2 regions of the Streptomyces sp. NPDC050388 genome follow, and region 1 is predicted to be linked to the other one. Evidence: riboswitches for the same ligand, from Rfam matches in the RefSeq annotation. Region 1 holds a riboswitch; the other holds the start of a gene.
The links. A riboswitch is a leader RNA that binds a small molecule or an ion and turns the genes downstream of it on or off. The one in region 1 is predicted to bind cyclic di-AMP.

Region 1 (7,237 bases):
GCCGAGGAGCACCCGGAGGAGCCCTTCTCCGTCGACGACGTGGCCGGCGGCATCGTCGCCAAGCTCATCCACCGCCACCCCCATGTCTTCGGCGACGAGACGGCGACCACCCCCGAGGAGGTCAAGGCGCACTGGCTGCGCACCAAGGCCGTCGAGAAGCGGCGCACCTCGGTCACCGAAGGCGTCCCGCTCGGCCAGCCCGGCCTGGCCCTCGCCGCCAAACTGGCCTCCCGCGTCCGCACGGCGGGCCTGGACGTCCCCCTGCCCCGGGTCGAGGGCATCGGCTACGACCTGCTCGCCCTGGCGGTACGGGCCGAGGCACAGGGAGTCGACCCGGAGGCGGCCCTGCGCGCGGCGGCCCGCGCGTACCGGGACGCGATACGGGCCGCGGAAGGAGCCGGCGAGGAGACGGACGGGAAGTAACGGGAGGACAGGCGGGGGAGGAAGGGGCAGGCAGGGGGCGGATACCGTCGGGGTGTGACCGACCAGCACCAGCCCCAGTCCGAGAACACCGCCCCCGAACTCTTCACCTGGGAGTTCGCGAGCAACCCCTACCCCGCCTACGCCTGGCTGCGCGAGCACGCGCCCGTGCACCGGACGCGGCTGCCCAGCGGGGTGGAGGCCTGGCTGGTCACCCGGTACGCCGACGCCAGGCAGACCCTCGCCGACCCCCGTCTCTCCAAGAACCCGGCGCACCACGACGAGCCCGCCCACGCCAAGGGCAAGACCGGCATCCCCGGTGAGCGCAAGGCCGAGCTGATGACACACCTGCTCAACATCGACCCGCCGGACCACACCCGGCTGCGCAGACTGGTCAGCAAGGCGTTCACGCCGCGCCGCGTCGCCGAGTTCGAGTCCCGGGTGCAGGAGCTCACCGACGGACTCATCGACCGGTTCGCGGAGCGTGGCTCCGCCGACCTCATCCACGAGTTCGCCTTCCCGCTCCCCATCTACGCCATCTGCGACCTGCTCGGCGTCCCCCGGGAGGACCAGGACGACTTCCGCGACTGGGCGGGCATGATGATCCGGCATCAGGGCGGGCCCCGGGGCGGGGTCGCCCGGTCGGTGAAGAAGATGCGCGGCTACCTCGCCGACCTCATCCACCGCAAGCGCGAGGCACTGCCCGCCGAACCCGACCCCGGCGAGGACCTCATCTCCGGTCTGATCCGCGCCTCCGACCACGGTGAGCACCTCACCGAGAACGAGGCCGCCGCCATGGCGTTCATCCTGCTGTTCGCCGGTTTCGAGACCACCGTCAACCTCATCGGCAACGGCACCTACGCCCTGCTCACCCATCCCGAGCAGCGCGAGCGCCTGCAAACCTCACTCGCCGCCGGGGAGCGCGGGCTGCTGGAGACCGGTGTGGAGGAACTCCTGCGCTACGACGGGCCTGTGGAGCTGGCCACCTGGCGGTTCGCCACCGAGGCGCTCACCCTCGGCGGGCAGCACATCGCGGCCGGCGACCCGGTCCTCGTCGTCCTGGCCGCCGCGGACCGCGACCCGGAGCGGTTCGCCGATCCCGACGTGCTCGACCTCGCACGGCGGGACAACCAGCATCTGGGGTACGGCCACGGCATCCACTACTGCCTGGGCGCCCCGCTGGCCCGGCTGGAGGGCCAGACCGCGCTCGCCACGCTGCTGACCCGGCTGCCGGACATCGGGCTCGCGTCGGATCCGGCCGAACTGCGCTGGCGCGGCGGGCTCATCATGCGCGGACTGCGGACCCTGCCGGTGGAATTCAGCCCACGGCCGAAGTGACCCACCGCACGGCCGCCGAAGGTCTGCCGAAGCGACTCGCCGGACGGGCCCGTGACGACCGCCGGATTGCCGTCGAAGTGGCCTTTGTGCGGCCTCCGTACGCCTCCGAAGTGACGGTCGGGACCCCTTCGGGCACGGTCCGTCGCATCGTCGGTGGAGCGGCGCGGACATGACGCCCGGTCAGCTCTGTGATCTTCGTGTGATCTGCGCGGCATGAACTTGTGACAAGTGATTGTCTGCGGCTACGTTCACCCATCAAGCACGGTGCCTCGGTTGCACAGCTGCGCAGTTCGACTCGCCGTGCGGGTAACTGTTTTCCTGCGAAAGGTCTCCGCATGCTCTCCGGGAACGGTCGTCACCGTCGCCCCCGCCAGGCTCCGGCTCTCGTCGTCGCTGCCGGAGTGACCGGCTCAGCCATCGCGATTCCGCTTCTCGGGGCCGGCGGTGCCAGTGCGGCCGAGGGCTCGACCTGGAACCGGGTCGCGGAGTGCGAGTCCGGTGGCTCATGGAGCCAGAACTCCGGCAACGGCTACTACGGCGGCCTGCAGTTGACCCAGGCGGACTGGGAGAAGTACGGCGGCCTCGACTACGCGTCCAGCGCCGACCAGGCCAGCCGCGGCCAGCAGATAGCCGTGGCCGAGAAGATCCTCGCCGACCAGGGGGTCGGCGCGTGGCGGGCCTGCGGCCTGCTGTCGGGTCTGAACGCCGACTCGGGCAAGGCCGGTGCGGACACCGGCGCGGACGGCGGCTCGTCGTACGACTCGTCCGGCACCGGAAGCTCCGCCACTCCGTCGCCCTCGCAGTCCTCCGACGCCTCATCGGACAACAAGGGCAGTAAGGGTGCTGAGGGTGATAAGGGGGAAAAGGCGGGTGAAGCGTCCAAGTCCGGCGGTTCGGACGCCGAGTCCGGCACCTCTCCCTCCGCTTCCGCTTCTCCCTCCGCCTCGGCCTCCGCCGAGGGGGGCGACTCGGGCAAGTCGGGGCAGAAGGCGGGTTCTTCGGACGCGTCCGCGATTGAGGCCCCCACCGGCCGCCACCGCGGCGCCAGCGCCGAGGAGGAGGTGCGCGAGGACCGCGAGTCCGGAGCCTCCGGCCGGCACGCCTCGCGCGGCGGTCTCGGCTTCTCGCGCGGCCTCGACGTCTCGTCCCCGGCCGACAGGGCCCCCGCGGGCACCGGAGGCGGCTCCTCGGCCGCCGCCGACTCCCTTGCGCTCGGCGGCGGGTGGCTCGCCCAGTACAGCGGGGGCGGCGAGGGTGCGGGGGCGGCGGGTTCCGGTCTCATCCTTCCCGGTCAGACGCTTGCGTTCGGGTTCGGATCGGACGAAGGCTGACATTCGAAAAGGTGCGGCGGTGGCGGCAGTTGAGGTCACGTTTCGCGCTGAATGTCCGTTATAAAGGCGATGAGAGATAGGTCTCAGAAGCCCTGATCGTCTTTGATTATCCGCAGCGCGCGTGTCTACCGTCAGGACCGCTCGCCACCGCGGGCCCCGGCTGCCGCCACGCCGAATCCTGCCAGTGGCAGCACGGGAACAGTCGTCGCGTCATGCGCCGTAGGCAGGAGCGGGGGAACCAAGGTAGGCGCCGCATCCGGTGATTGACGCCGGATCGGCTAGGGGTGAAGCCGCGTCCCGTGAGGGACGCGGCCGGGCAACTCAACCGGCCCGAACCCGACAGCTCACCTCGTAGGCGTCGGTGAGGGGATCCTTCCATGCTGTTTTCCGGCAAGGGCAAGCACCGTCGTCCGTCCAAGGCCACCCGGGTCATCGCCGTCGCAGGCGTCACCGGTGCCGCCGTCGCCGCCCCGCTGATGGCGGCCGGCAACGCTTCCGCCGCCACCGCCTCCGAGTGGGACACCGTCGCCCAGTGCGAGTCCGGCGGCAACTGGTCCATCAACACCGGCAACGGCTACTACGGCGGTCTGCAGTTCTCCGCCTCCACCTGGGCCGGCTACGGCGGCACGCAGTACGCCGCCACCGCCGACCGGGCCAGCAAGGCCCAGCAGATCGAGATAGCCGAGAAGGTCCTCGCGGGTCAGGGCAAGGGCGCCTGGCCGGTCTGCGGCAAGGGCCTGTCCAACGCCGCCTACACCGGTGGCGGCGCCGGTCAGAGCACCGGGAACCAGAACAACGGTTCCTCGCAGAGCACCCAGAAGCAGAACACCCAGGAGCAGAGCACCGGCTCCGCCCCCGAGCGCTCCACCGAGCAGAAGGCCTCCCGCTCCGACGAGCGTCCGGTCGCCGAGAAGAAGACCGTCACCACCCCGACCGGCGAGAAGGTCGAGAAGGGCGACGGCGAGTACAAGGTCGTCAAGGGCGACACCCTCAGCTCGATCGCCGAGGAGCACGGCGTCAAGGGCGGCTGGAACAAGCTGTTCGAGCTGAACGACGACATCGTCGAGGACGCCGACCTCATCTACCCGGGCCAGCAGCTGCACCTGAAGTAAGGCGGCGGCCGCAGGCTCAGGGCTCCGTCCCCACGGAGTTCCCTCCCCGTCCCCACGGGGCCTCCCCCGTCCCCGCGGGGGCTCCCCGCCCCGGTGCGTGTTCCCCGTACGCACCGGGGCGGGGCTTTTCCGTACATGGGGGACCTTTCCGGTGTCCGGTGCTCGGTGCCCACCGGAGGGTGCGAGGGTGGTCCCGGTTTCCGGGCCCGTCTTTGTTCCGTTCGGAAACAATTTACTCTCGGTTCCGTCCGAGGGGCGGCCGACCGGATGGCCGATCGCCCGGAGCCGGATAGGCTCGTCCCGCAGGGCCCCCGCGGCCCGGCTGATCCGCGTCACATCCATGAAGGAGATGCTCGTGCCGTCCATCGACGTCGTCGTAGCCCGGGAAATCCTGGACTCCCGAGGCAACCCCACCGTCGAGGTCGAGGTCGGCCTCGACGACGGCAGCACGGGTCGTGCCGCCGTCCCGTCCGGCGCCTCCACCGGCGCCTTCGAGGCCATCGAACTCCGTGACGGCGACCCCGACCGTTACCAGGGCAAGGGAGTGGAGAAGGCCGTCCTGGCCGTCATCGAGCAGATCGGCCCGGAGCTCGTCGGCTACGACGCCACCGAGCAGCGCCTGATCGACCAGGCGATGTTCGACCTGGACGCCACCGACAACAAGGGCTCCCTCGGCGCCAACGCCATCCTCGGTGTCTCCCTGGCCGTCGCCCACGCCGCCTCCGAGGCCAGCGACCTGCCCCTCTTCCGCTACCTGGGCGGACCCAACGCGCACCTGCTGCCGGTGCCGATGATGAACATCCTCAACGGCGGCTCGCACGCGGACTCCAATGTGGACATCCAGGAGTTCATGATCGCCCCGATCGGCGCGGAGTCCTTCTCCGAGGCCCTGCGCTGGGGCACCGAGGTCTACCACACCCTGAAGAAGGTGCTGAAGAACCGCGGCCTGTCCACCGGCCTCGGTGACGAGGGCGGCTTCGCCCCGAACCTCGGCTCCAACCGCGAGGCCCTCGACCTCATCCTCGAGGCCATCAAGGAAGCCGGTTACGCCCCGGGCGAGCAGATCGCCCTCGCGCTCGACGTCGCCGCCTCCGAGTTCTACAAGAACGGCGTGTACCTCTTCGAGGGCAAGGAGCGCTCCGCCGCCGAGATGACGGAGTACTACGAGGGGCTCGTCGCGGACTACCCGCTCGTCTCCATCGAGGACCCGCTGTTCGAGGACGACTGGGCCGGCTGGAAGGCCCTCACCGACAAGCTCGGCGACAAGGTCCAGATCGTCGGCGACGACCTGTTCGTCACCAACCCGGAGCGCCTGGCCCGCGGCATCGAGGACGGCGCCGCCAACGCGCTGCTGGTGAAGGTGAACCAGATCGGCTCGCTGACCGAGACCCTGGACGCCGTCGAGCTGGCCCAGCGCAGCGGCTTCAAGTGCATGATGTCGCACCGCTCCGGCGAGACCGAGGACGTCACCATCGCCGACCTGGCCGTCGCCACCAACTGCGGCCAGATCAAGACCGGCGCCCCGGCCCGCTCCGAGCGCGTGGCCAAGTACAACCAGCTGCTGCGCATCGAGGAGATCCTCGACGACGCCGCGGTGTACGCGGGCCGCAGCGCCTTCCCGCGGTTCCGCAACGCCTGACGACGCGGCTCCGCCAGTCGTCCGTACGTCCCCGGACACGGTCCCGTACCGTGTCCGGGGACGTACGCGCGTATGAAATGTGAACGGGAGACGGGGACATGGCCGTGAAGGACCGGGACCGCTTCTCCACCGCGACCAGGATCCGGCTGATCGGTGAGCAGACCGCGGCCCGGGTCTACCGCTCGCAGACCAGACGCCAGGCCCGCCGTTCCCGGCTGACCGGCCGGGCCGCGCTGCTCGCCCTGGTGGTCTGCTCGCTGATCGTGGCGCTGGCCTACCCCATGCGGCAGTACGTGTCCCAGCGCGCCGAGATCGCCGACCTCCAGCAGGAGCAGGACGAGGCCCGCCGACGGGTCGAGCAGCTGCGCGACCTCAAGGCGCGCTGGCAGGACGATGCCTACGCCGAGCAGCGGGCCCGCGAGCGGCTGCACTACGTCATGCCCGGCGAGACCGGCTACATCGTGATCGACCCGGGCACGGCCGAGAAGTCGCGCACCGACCTCGGGGCGGCCGACCGCCCCTGGTACGCGAACGTCTGGGACGGGGTCGACAAGTCCGACGCCGCCGCGCGGTGAGCCCCCGGGTTTAGCCTTATTACCCTCAGCCGTCGTTCCGGACCGCACCACCTCCCGGAGCCTTTTCCGGAGCCCCCCCGGGCCCCGAAGCCCTTCAGGAGCCCGGAAGGGCCGCACGCCCCGCACAGAGACCCGCAGGAAGACACGTATGGACACCCTCCCGCCCCCGACCCCGCGCACCGAGCCGACCGACGCGGACGTCGAGGCCTTCAAGCAGCAGCTCGGGCGGCCCCCGCGCGGGCTGCGCGCCATCGCGCACCGCTGTCCCTGCGGACAGCCCGACGTCGTCGAGACCGCGCCGAGGCTGCCCGACGGCGCCCCCTTCCCGACGCTGTACTACCTGACGTGCCCGAAGGCGAACTCCGCGATCGGCACGCTGGAGGCGAACGGCGTGATGAAGGAGATGACGGAGCGGCTGGCGGCGGACCCGGAGCTGGCGGCCGCCTACCGCGCGGCGCACGAGGACTACATCCGGCGCCGTGACGAGATCGAGGAACTGAAGGACTTCCCGAGCGCCGGCGGGATGCCGGACCGGGTGAAGTGCCTGCACGTCCTGGTCGCCCACTCGCTGGCCGCCGGCCCCGGCGTCAACCCGCTGGGCGACGAGGCGCTCGCGATGCTGCCGGAGTGGTGGCGCAAGGGCCCCTGCGTGACCCTGCCCGGCGACGCGCCGGCCGACCCGAAGGAGGACGCTCAGTGAGCGCGGGGTCCCGGGTGGCCGCCGTCGACTGCGGTACGAACTCCATCCGGCTCCTGGTCGCCGACGCCGACCCGGCGACCGGTGAACTGACCGACCTGGACCGGCGCATGACGATCGTCCGG
Region 2 (7,237 bases), on a different contig from region 1:
CCGCAAGAGGAAGCGTCAGACCCCGGACTCAACTCCGTGTACTGCTGCGGTATGACACGAGGAGGTGTTTCCTCCCCCGACCAGTAGGGGTCGGGGAGGCGGCGGGCGGGTCAGCCGGCCCGGTGCACCACCGCGTCGCACAGTTCGACCAGGGCCGTCTTCGATTCGCACTCCGGCAGCGGGGCCAGCACCGCGCGCGCCTCCTGCGCATAGCGCACGGTGTCCCGGCGGGCCTGCTCCAGCGCGGGGTGTGCGCGCAGCAGTCGCAGTGCCTCGGCGTGCCGGCCGTCGTCGCTGAGGTCGGAGTCCAGCAGCTCGCACAGCGCGATGTCCTCGGGCAGGCCCAGCCGGGCCGCTCGCTCGCGCAGCCGCAGCACGGGCAGGGTCGGAATGCCCTCGCGCAGATCGGTGCCCGGGGTCTTGCCGGACTCGTGGGAGTCGGAGGCGATGTCCAGCACGTCGTCGGCGAGCTGGAAGGCGATCCCGAGCCGCTCGCCGTACTGGGTCAGCACGTCCACGACCGGGTCGTCCGCGCCGGCCATCATGGCGCCGAACCGGCACGAGACGGCGACCAGTGAGCCGGTCTTGCCGCCCAGGACGTCCAGGTAGTGGTCGACCGGGTCGCGGCCGTCCTGCGGCCCCGCGGTCTCCAGGATCTGACCGGAGACCAGCCGCTCGAACGCCTCCGCCTGTACCCGTACGGCCTCCGGCCCGAGGTCGGCCAGGATGTGCGAGGCGCGCGCGAAGAGGAAGTCGCCGGTGAGGACCGCGACGGAGTTGCCCCAGCGGGTGTTCGCACTGGGCACCCCGCGCCGCACACCCGCGTCGTCCATCACGTCGTCGTGGTACAGCGTGGCCAGGTGGGTCAGCTCCACGACCACGGCGGACGGCACGACGCCGGGCGCGTAGGGGTCGCCGAACTGGGCGGCGAGCATCACGAGCAGCGGCCGGAACCGCTTGCCGCCGGCCCGTACCAGGTGCTGAGCGGCACCCGTGATGAAGGGGACCTCACTCTTGGTGGCCTCGAGCAGCCCTTCCTCGACAGCCGTCATCCCGGCCCGGACATCGGCTTCCAGAGCCTGGTCCCGCACGCTCAGCCCGAATGGCCCGACGACGGTCACGAGGGGTCTCCTGTCTGCTGGTGTCCACTGGCGCTCAGACGTCTTGCACCGTCTACCGATGGGTCGCTGGTTGTCGATGGGTCGCTGACATCACTCGAGTCAGCGTATCCGGTCATGTTTCGATCACCGCCAGCACCCACATTCCCCAAACTCACCCCAGCACGCGCGGACGGCACCTCACGGCGCCCTCCGATATCGGATCACCATCAGATCGTTTCCGATCAGTTGACAGCAGTGGACATTTGCCAACTTTCCGGACGTTTCCCGCCCTCGCGCCGGGCGTGCGCCGAGCCACATCCCGACACCCGATCCATCCTGCCCGCCCCGCTGCCCGATTCGCCGCAATTGTCAAACGAATCCCCGTTGACGGCAAATGCTCCCGCACGATGCGGCCAGTGAGGTCGGTCACGCACATCCCGGCACGTTCGCGACTCACCGCGCGGGCGTCCTCCCTTGCGCTGAAAGCGAGTTGACCGTTGACACTCGCAAAGGATCAAGTACCCCAAATAGCCCAAGACAAGATCAAACGGCGTCATACGTGACGCTCGCACTTGTTCCTGACATGTGCTCTCGCATACGTTCCCGGCCTGTCGGGCGGACGCCGAATCCTGCCGCCGCCCGCGCCACCCGTCGATCAACTCACTCACGCACGGCAGGAGCGGGGGACCCAGGTAAGTCGCCGGACCGGTTCGCACCGGGACGGCTCGGGGTGAAGCCATGCCCTCAGGGGCGCGGCCGGGCACTCTCCCGCCCGAACCCGACAGCTCACCTCGTAGGCGTAGGAGAGGAACGCACACATGCCCGCCATGCCCGCATCCGGTCAGCGCCGCTTCGGCCGCACCCGCCTCGTCCGCTCCCTCGCCGTCGCCGGCGTGGCCGCGATCGCCCTTCCGGTGTTCGGCGCCACCAGCGCCTCCGCCGCTCCCGCCACCCCCGTGTCGTCCGCCCCGGCCACCGCCGGCACCGAGACGGCGTACCCGGACAACCTCGACGGCTGGATCCGCGAGTCGCTGTCGATCATGGCGCAGCACGGCATCCCCGGCAGCTACGACTCCATCCACCGCAACATCATGCGCGAGTCCTCCGGCAACCCGCAGGCCATCAACCTGTGGGACTCCAACGCCGTCGCCGGCACCCCGTCGAAGGGCCTGCTGCAGGTCATCGACCCGACCTTCCAGGCGTACCACGTGCCCGGCACGGCCTTCGACCCGTTCGACCCGGTCGCGAACATCACGGCGGCCTGCAACTACGCGGCGGACCGCTACGGCTCGATCGACAACGTCTTCGGCGCCTACTGAGACGTCCGGGCGCACCGGGGCACACCCGGCCCACGGGTTCACCCCTCGGGGCTGAGGCCGGGACGGCACGTGTCGGGGCGCGTGCCGTCCCGCCCCGCCCCGTCCGCTCCGCCGAACAACCGCTCGAGGACGACGGCCACGCCGTCGTCCTCGTTCGTCGTGGTGATCTCGTCGGCCACCGCCTTCAGCTCGGGATGCGCGTTGGCCATGGCGACGCCGTGGGCCGCCCAGTGGAACATCGGGATGTCATTGGGCATGTCGCCGAAGGCGACGGTCCGTTCCCGGCTCAGCCCCAGGTGCTCGGCGGCCAGTGCCAGCCCCGTCGCCTTGGTGACACCGCACGGCTGGAGCTCCACGGTGCCCGGTCCCGACATGGTGACCGTGGCCAGCGAACCGACCACCGAACGCGCCGTCGCCGCCAACTCGTCGTCACTCAGGAAGGGGTGACGCAACAGCACCTTGGTGATCGGCAGGACCCACAGATCGTCCCGTCGCCCGATCCGCACGGCGGGCAGCGTCGGGTGCGGCATCCGATAGCCCGGCTCGATCAGGGTGAGTCCGTCGATCCCGTCCTGGTCGACCGCGGCGTACACCTCCCCCACCTCGGCCTCGATCTTGCCGAGCGCGGTCTCCGCCAGTTCCCGGTCCAGCGTGACGGAGTGGAGCAGCCGGTTCGCGCCGGCGTCGTACACCTGCGCGCCCTGTCCGCACACCGCGAGCTCCGTGCTCCCCAGCCTGTCCAGGAGCGGCCGCACTCCGGGCGCCGGGCGGCCCGTCACCACGAGATGCCGGGCACCGGCCCGCGTCGCCAGTGCCAGTGCGGCGAGAGACCGGTCGGAGAGAGAGTCGTCGCCGCGCAGCAGCGTCCCGTCCAGGTCGGTGGCGATGAGTGAACAATCGGTGGGTGCGGCCATGATCAGAGAATACGGACACCACGCCCACCCGACTCACCCCCGCCCGGAACGTCTCCGTCCGTACGCCCGCACCCCTTATCCTTCGCGCCCCACCACCGGGCCGTCGCCGCGCGACCGCTCCCCCACGACCGCGCGACCGCTCCCCCACGACCGCGCGCCCGGCCCGCCACGACCGCGCGCCCGGCCGCTTCCGTCATCACCGGGTACGGACCTGTTAAAGGCCTCTGCACCACTTGGCAACAACATGGTCCGCTACCTACCGTCCTGGTGGTCCCGAACGGTACCTTCCAAGAGTCCAGGGGGGACTTGATCGGGGGGTCAGGTGAGCAGTGGACGCACACGTGTGCTGAGGCTCGAGGAGCTCGGCGAGGGGGAGCGGGAACGCTGGCGTGAGCTGCGCGCCGCGACGGACGCACCACGCAGCCCTTTCATGGAACCGGAGTTCGCCACCGCCGTGTCCCGGGTGCGGCCGCAGGCCCGGGTGGCGGTCCTGTACGAGGGGACGTCCGCCGAACCGGCCGGCTTCCTGCCTTACGAGCGGGGCGCGCTGGGGCAGGGCCGGGCGATCGGACTCGGGGTGTCGGACTGCCAGGGCGCCGTCCTGCGTCCGGGCCTCACCCCGGAGACCGGTGAACTGCTGCGCGCCTGCTCGGTGTCGAGCTTCGCCTTCGACAACCTGGAGGCGGGCCAGGCCCTGTTCGTCCCGCACGCGGCCGAAGAGCACGCCACCTATGTCATCGACGTGGAGAAGGGCTACGAGACCTACGAGTCCGTACTGCGCACCCAGTCGCCGAAGTTCCTGAAGACCACACTGGCCAAGGAGCGCAGGCTCGGCCGCCAGGCGGCCGGACCGGTGCGGTTCGTCTTCGACGAACGCGAACCGGCCGCCCTGCGCGCTCTCATCGAGTGGAAGTCGGCCCAGTACCGCAGGACCGGGCGGCGCGACCGGTTCGCGCAGGAGTGGATCACGCGGCTCGTGGGCCGCCTGGCCGAGACCCGGGCACCGGAGTGCACGGGCACGCTGTCCGTCCTGTACGCCGGGGACCGCCCCGTCGCCGCGCACTTCGGCCTGCGCTCGGCCTCGGTCCTGGCCTGCTGGTTCCCTGCGTACGACGTGGAGTTCGCGAAGTACTCGCCGGGGCTCGTGCTGCATCTGCGCATGGCGGAGGCTGCGGCCGGCGAGGGCATCGGCCTGCTCGACATGGGGCGCGGCCCGGCCGAGTACAAGGACTCGCTGAAGACGGGCGAACTCGCCGTCTACGAAGGAGAGGTGATGCGTCCGGGCCTGGGCGCCGCGCTGCACCTGCTGCGCCGCGAGCCCGTACGCCGTGCGCACGGCTTCGTCCGCGCCCACCCTCGTCTCGCGTCGCTGGCGTCGCGGGCGCTGAAGGGGGCGGGGCGGCTGCGCCGGTCATGAGGGCCGTTCGTAAGGACAGTTCGCGAGGACCGTTCATGAGGACCGTTCATGAGGAGGGGGAGGGCTCGTGGCCCGCACGGCACGTACGCAGGAGGAGATACGGCGGTTCCTGGACATCGGAGCGGTTCAGGTCGCCGAACTGGACCTGAACGGTGAGGGGACCGCCCTCAGACCCGGCCCGGGCAGCCCACCGGTGACGCACGGAGAGGTGTTCGTACTGGTCAGGCGGGCCGGCCGGCCGGTGGGCACGCTGCTGGGACGGGTGCCGGAGGGGGCCGATCCGGCAACGGTCCTGGCGGCGCTCGCACGGCGGGCGCACGGGCAGGAGCCGGCGGAGGGGCGAGGACAGGGGCAGGGCGCGGAGAGCTCCGTGGCCGCCGGACCGCCGCCGCCCCACACCTCGGTCGTCGTGGCCACCCGGGAGCGGGCCGGACAGCTTGCCCGCGCGCTCGACTCGATCCTCGCGCAGGACCATCCGGGCTTCGAGGTCGTCGTCGTCGACAACGCGCCCGTGTCGGACGAGACGCGTGACCTGGTGGAGCGGAAGTACGGGGAGCGCGTGCGGTACGTGTGCGAGCCGGTCCCCGGGCTCGCGACCGCGCACAACACCGGGCTCGCCGCCGCCCGCGGCGAGGTGATCGCGTTCACCGACGACGACGTCGTCGCCGACCCCTGCTGGCTCACCGAGCTGACCGCGCCCTTCGCCGCCGACCCCGGGCTCGGCTGCGCCACCGGTCTGATCCTGCCCGCCCGGCTCCGCACCCCGGCCCAGGTCCTGCTGGAGAGCCACGGCGGTTTCGCGAAGGGGTTCACCCCGACGACGTACGACCCGAAGGAGCCACCCCGCGACGAGCCGCTGTTCCCCTTCACCGCGGGCCGGTTCGGCTCCGGCGCGAACATGGCGTTCCGTGCGGAGGCGCTGCGCGGGGTCGGCGGTTTCGACCCGGCCACCGGGGCCGGAACACCAGCCCGGGGCGGCGACGACCTCTACGGGTTCGTCCGGGTCCTCGCCCAGGGACACAGGCTTCACTACACGCCCGGCGCGCTGGTGTGGCACCACCACCGGGAGACCTGGGCCGACCTGGAGACCCAGGCGTTCGGCTACGGTGCCGGACTCACCGCCTACCTCACCGCGATCCTGGTCAACCGGCCCGCGCTGCTGCCGGCGTTCCTCGCCCGGGTGCCCCGCGGTCTGTCCCACGCCCGCGGGCTGACCGCCGTACGGGACACCGGCGGGGGTGACGGCGGTGGCGCCGATGCCCCCGGTGACCGGGGGGCCGCGCCGGGCGACCACGACACCCGCACGCATCCATGGCCGCGTCGCCTCTCGCGTCTGCAGCGCAAGGGGATGCTGTACGGCCCGGTCGGTTATCTGCGGGCCCGGCGGGCGGCGGGGAGCCGGACGGGGTGGGGGACGAGATGACGGCTTCGTCGCGGGGTCCGGAGGCCATCCCCGTGTTCCTCTACCACGCCGTGATGGACGATCCGCCCGGCTGGATCGCCGAGTTCACCGTCACGCCCCGGGAGTTCGCGGCCCATCTGGACGCCGTCGTGGACAGCGGCCGCACGCCCGTCACCATCAGCGCTCTCGCCGACCATCTGGCCGGACGCGCGCCGCTGCCGCCCCGGCCGGTGCTGCTCACCTTCGACGACGGTTTCGCGGACCTGCCCGGCCCCACCGCGGAGGCACTGGCCGAACGCGCCCTGCCCGCCACCGCGTACCTCACCACCGGCGCCATCACCCCGGGCGGCCGCAGCCTGCTCCCGCCGGCGCCGATGATGACCCTGGACCGGGTGGCGGCGCTGGAACGTTCCGGCATGGAGATCGGCAGCCACACGGTCAGCCACGCCCAGCTGGACACACTGACCGCCGGGCAGCTGCGCACCGAACTGGTCGACTCCAAGGCCGTGCTGGAGGACACCCTCGGCCATCCCGTCCCCCACCTCGCCTACCCGCACGGCTACAACAGCCCTCGGGTGAGGGCCATGGCGTCCCGCGCCGGCTACGAGACGGCGACCGCGGTGCGGCACGCGCTCAGCTCGGACCGCGACGAGCGCTACCGCATCGCCCGCCTCATCGTCCGCCGCGGCCACACCGTCGCCGACGTCGCCACCTGGCTGGCGGGCGGCGGAGCCCGGGTCGCCCCCTACCGCGACGGCCCGAAGACGATCGGCTGGCGCTGGTACCGGCACGCCCGAGCCGCCCTGCGCGGACCGGAGTTCGCGGGCTGAACGGACCGGGCGGTCGCTCCGGCCGTGTCCGGGTGACCGTGCCGGAGCGGCCATGTCGGGGCGGCCGCCCGGTCACGTCACTTCGTCGGCTGGTTCAGGTACGGGTCGGACACCACCTCGCGCAGGCTTTCCCACGCCGCCTCGTTGGCCACGGCCAGATCGCAGTGCGGTCCGGGGTCACGGTGGTTCCACTGGAGCGCGGCCTTGACCCCGTCCAGCCCCTTCAGTACGGGCGGTACCCGCGCATACCACTCG

Region 2: it holds a riboswitch for cyclic di-AMP, as region 1 does, so the genes downstream of both, AB0I73_RS05440 (transglycosylase SLT domain-containing protein) here and AB0I73_RS26445 (transglycosylase family protein) in region 1, are expected to answer to the same signal.

Annotation. Positions count from the first base shown of each region.
Region 1 is NZ_JBFAKH010000051.1:41,736-48,972, reverse strand. It holds gene AB0I73_RS26460 (nucleoside triphosphate pyrophosphohydrolase) at 1-423, shown strand, start outside; gene AB0I73_RS26455 (cytochrome P450) at 478-1,758, shown strand; gene AB0I73_RS26450 (transglycosylase family protein) at 2,094-3,089, shown strand; cyclic di-AMP (ydaO/yuaA leader) riboswitch at 3,295-3,462, shown strand; gene AB0I73_RS26445 (transglycosylase family protein) at 3,467-4,201, shown strand; gene eno (phosphopyruvate hydratase) at 4,557-5,840, shown strand; gene AB0I73_RS26435 (septum formation initiator family protein) at 5,939-6,415, shown strand; gene AB0I73_RS26430 (DUF501 domain-containing protein) at 6,564-7,115, shown strand; gene AB0I73_RS26425 (Ppx/GppA phosphatase family protein) at 7,112-7,237, shown strand, end outside.
Region 2 is NZ_JBFAKH010000006.1:154,960-162,196, reverse strand. It holds gene AB0I73_RS05445 (polyprenyl synthetase family protein) at 111-1,121, opposite strand; cyclic di-AMP (ydaO/yuaA leader) riboswitch at 1,752-1,915, shown strand; gene AB0I73_RS05440 (transglycosylase SLT domain-containing protein) at 1,928-2,419, shown strand; gene AB0I73_RS05435 (HAD family hydrolase) at 2,458-3,333, opposite strand; gene AB0I73_RS05430 (GNAT family N-acetyltransferase) at 3,677-4,750, shown strand; gene AB0I73_RS05425 (glycosyltransferase) at 4,818-6,173, shown strand; gene AB0I73_RS05420 (polysaccharide deacetylase family protein) at 6,170-6,982, shown strand; gene AB0I73_RS05415 (glycosyl hydrolase) at 7,060-7,237, opposite strand, start outside.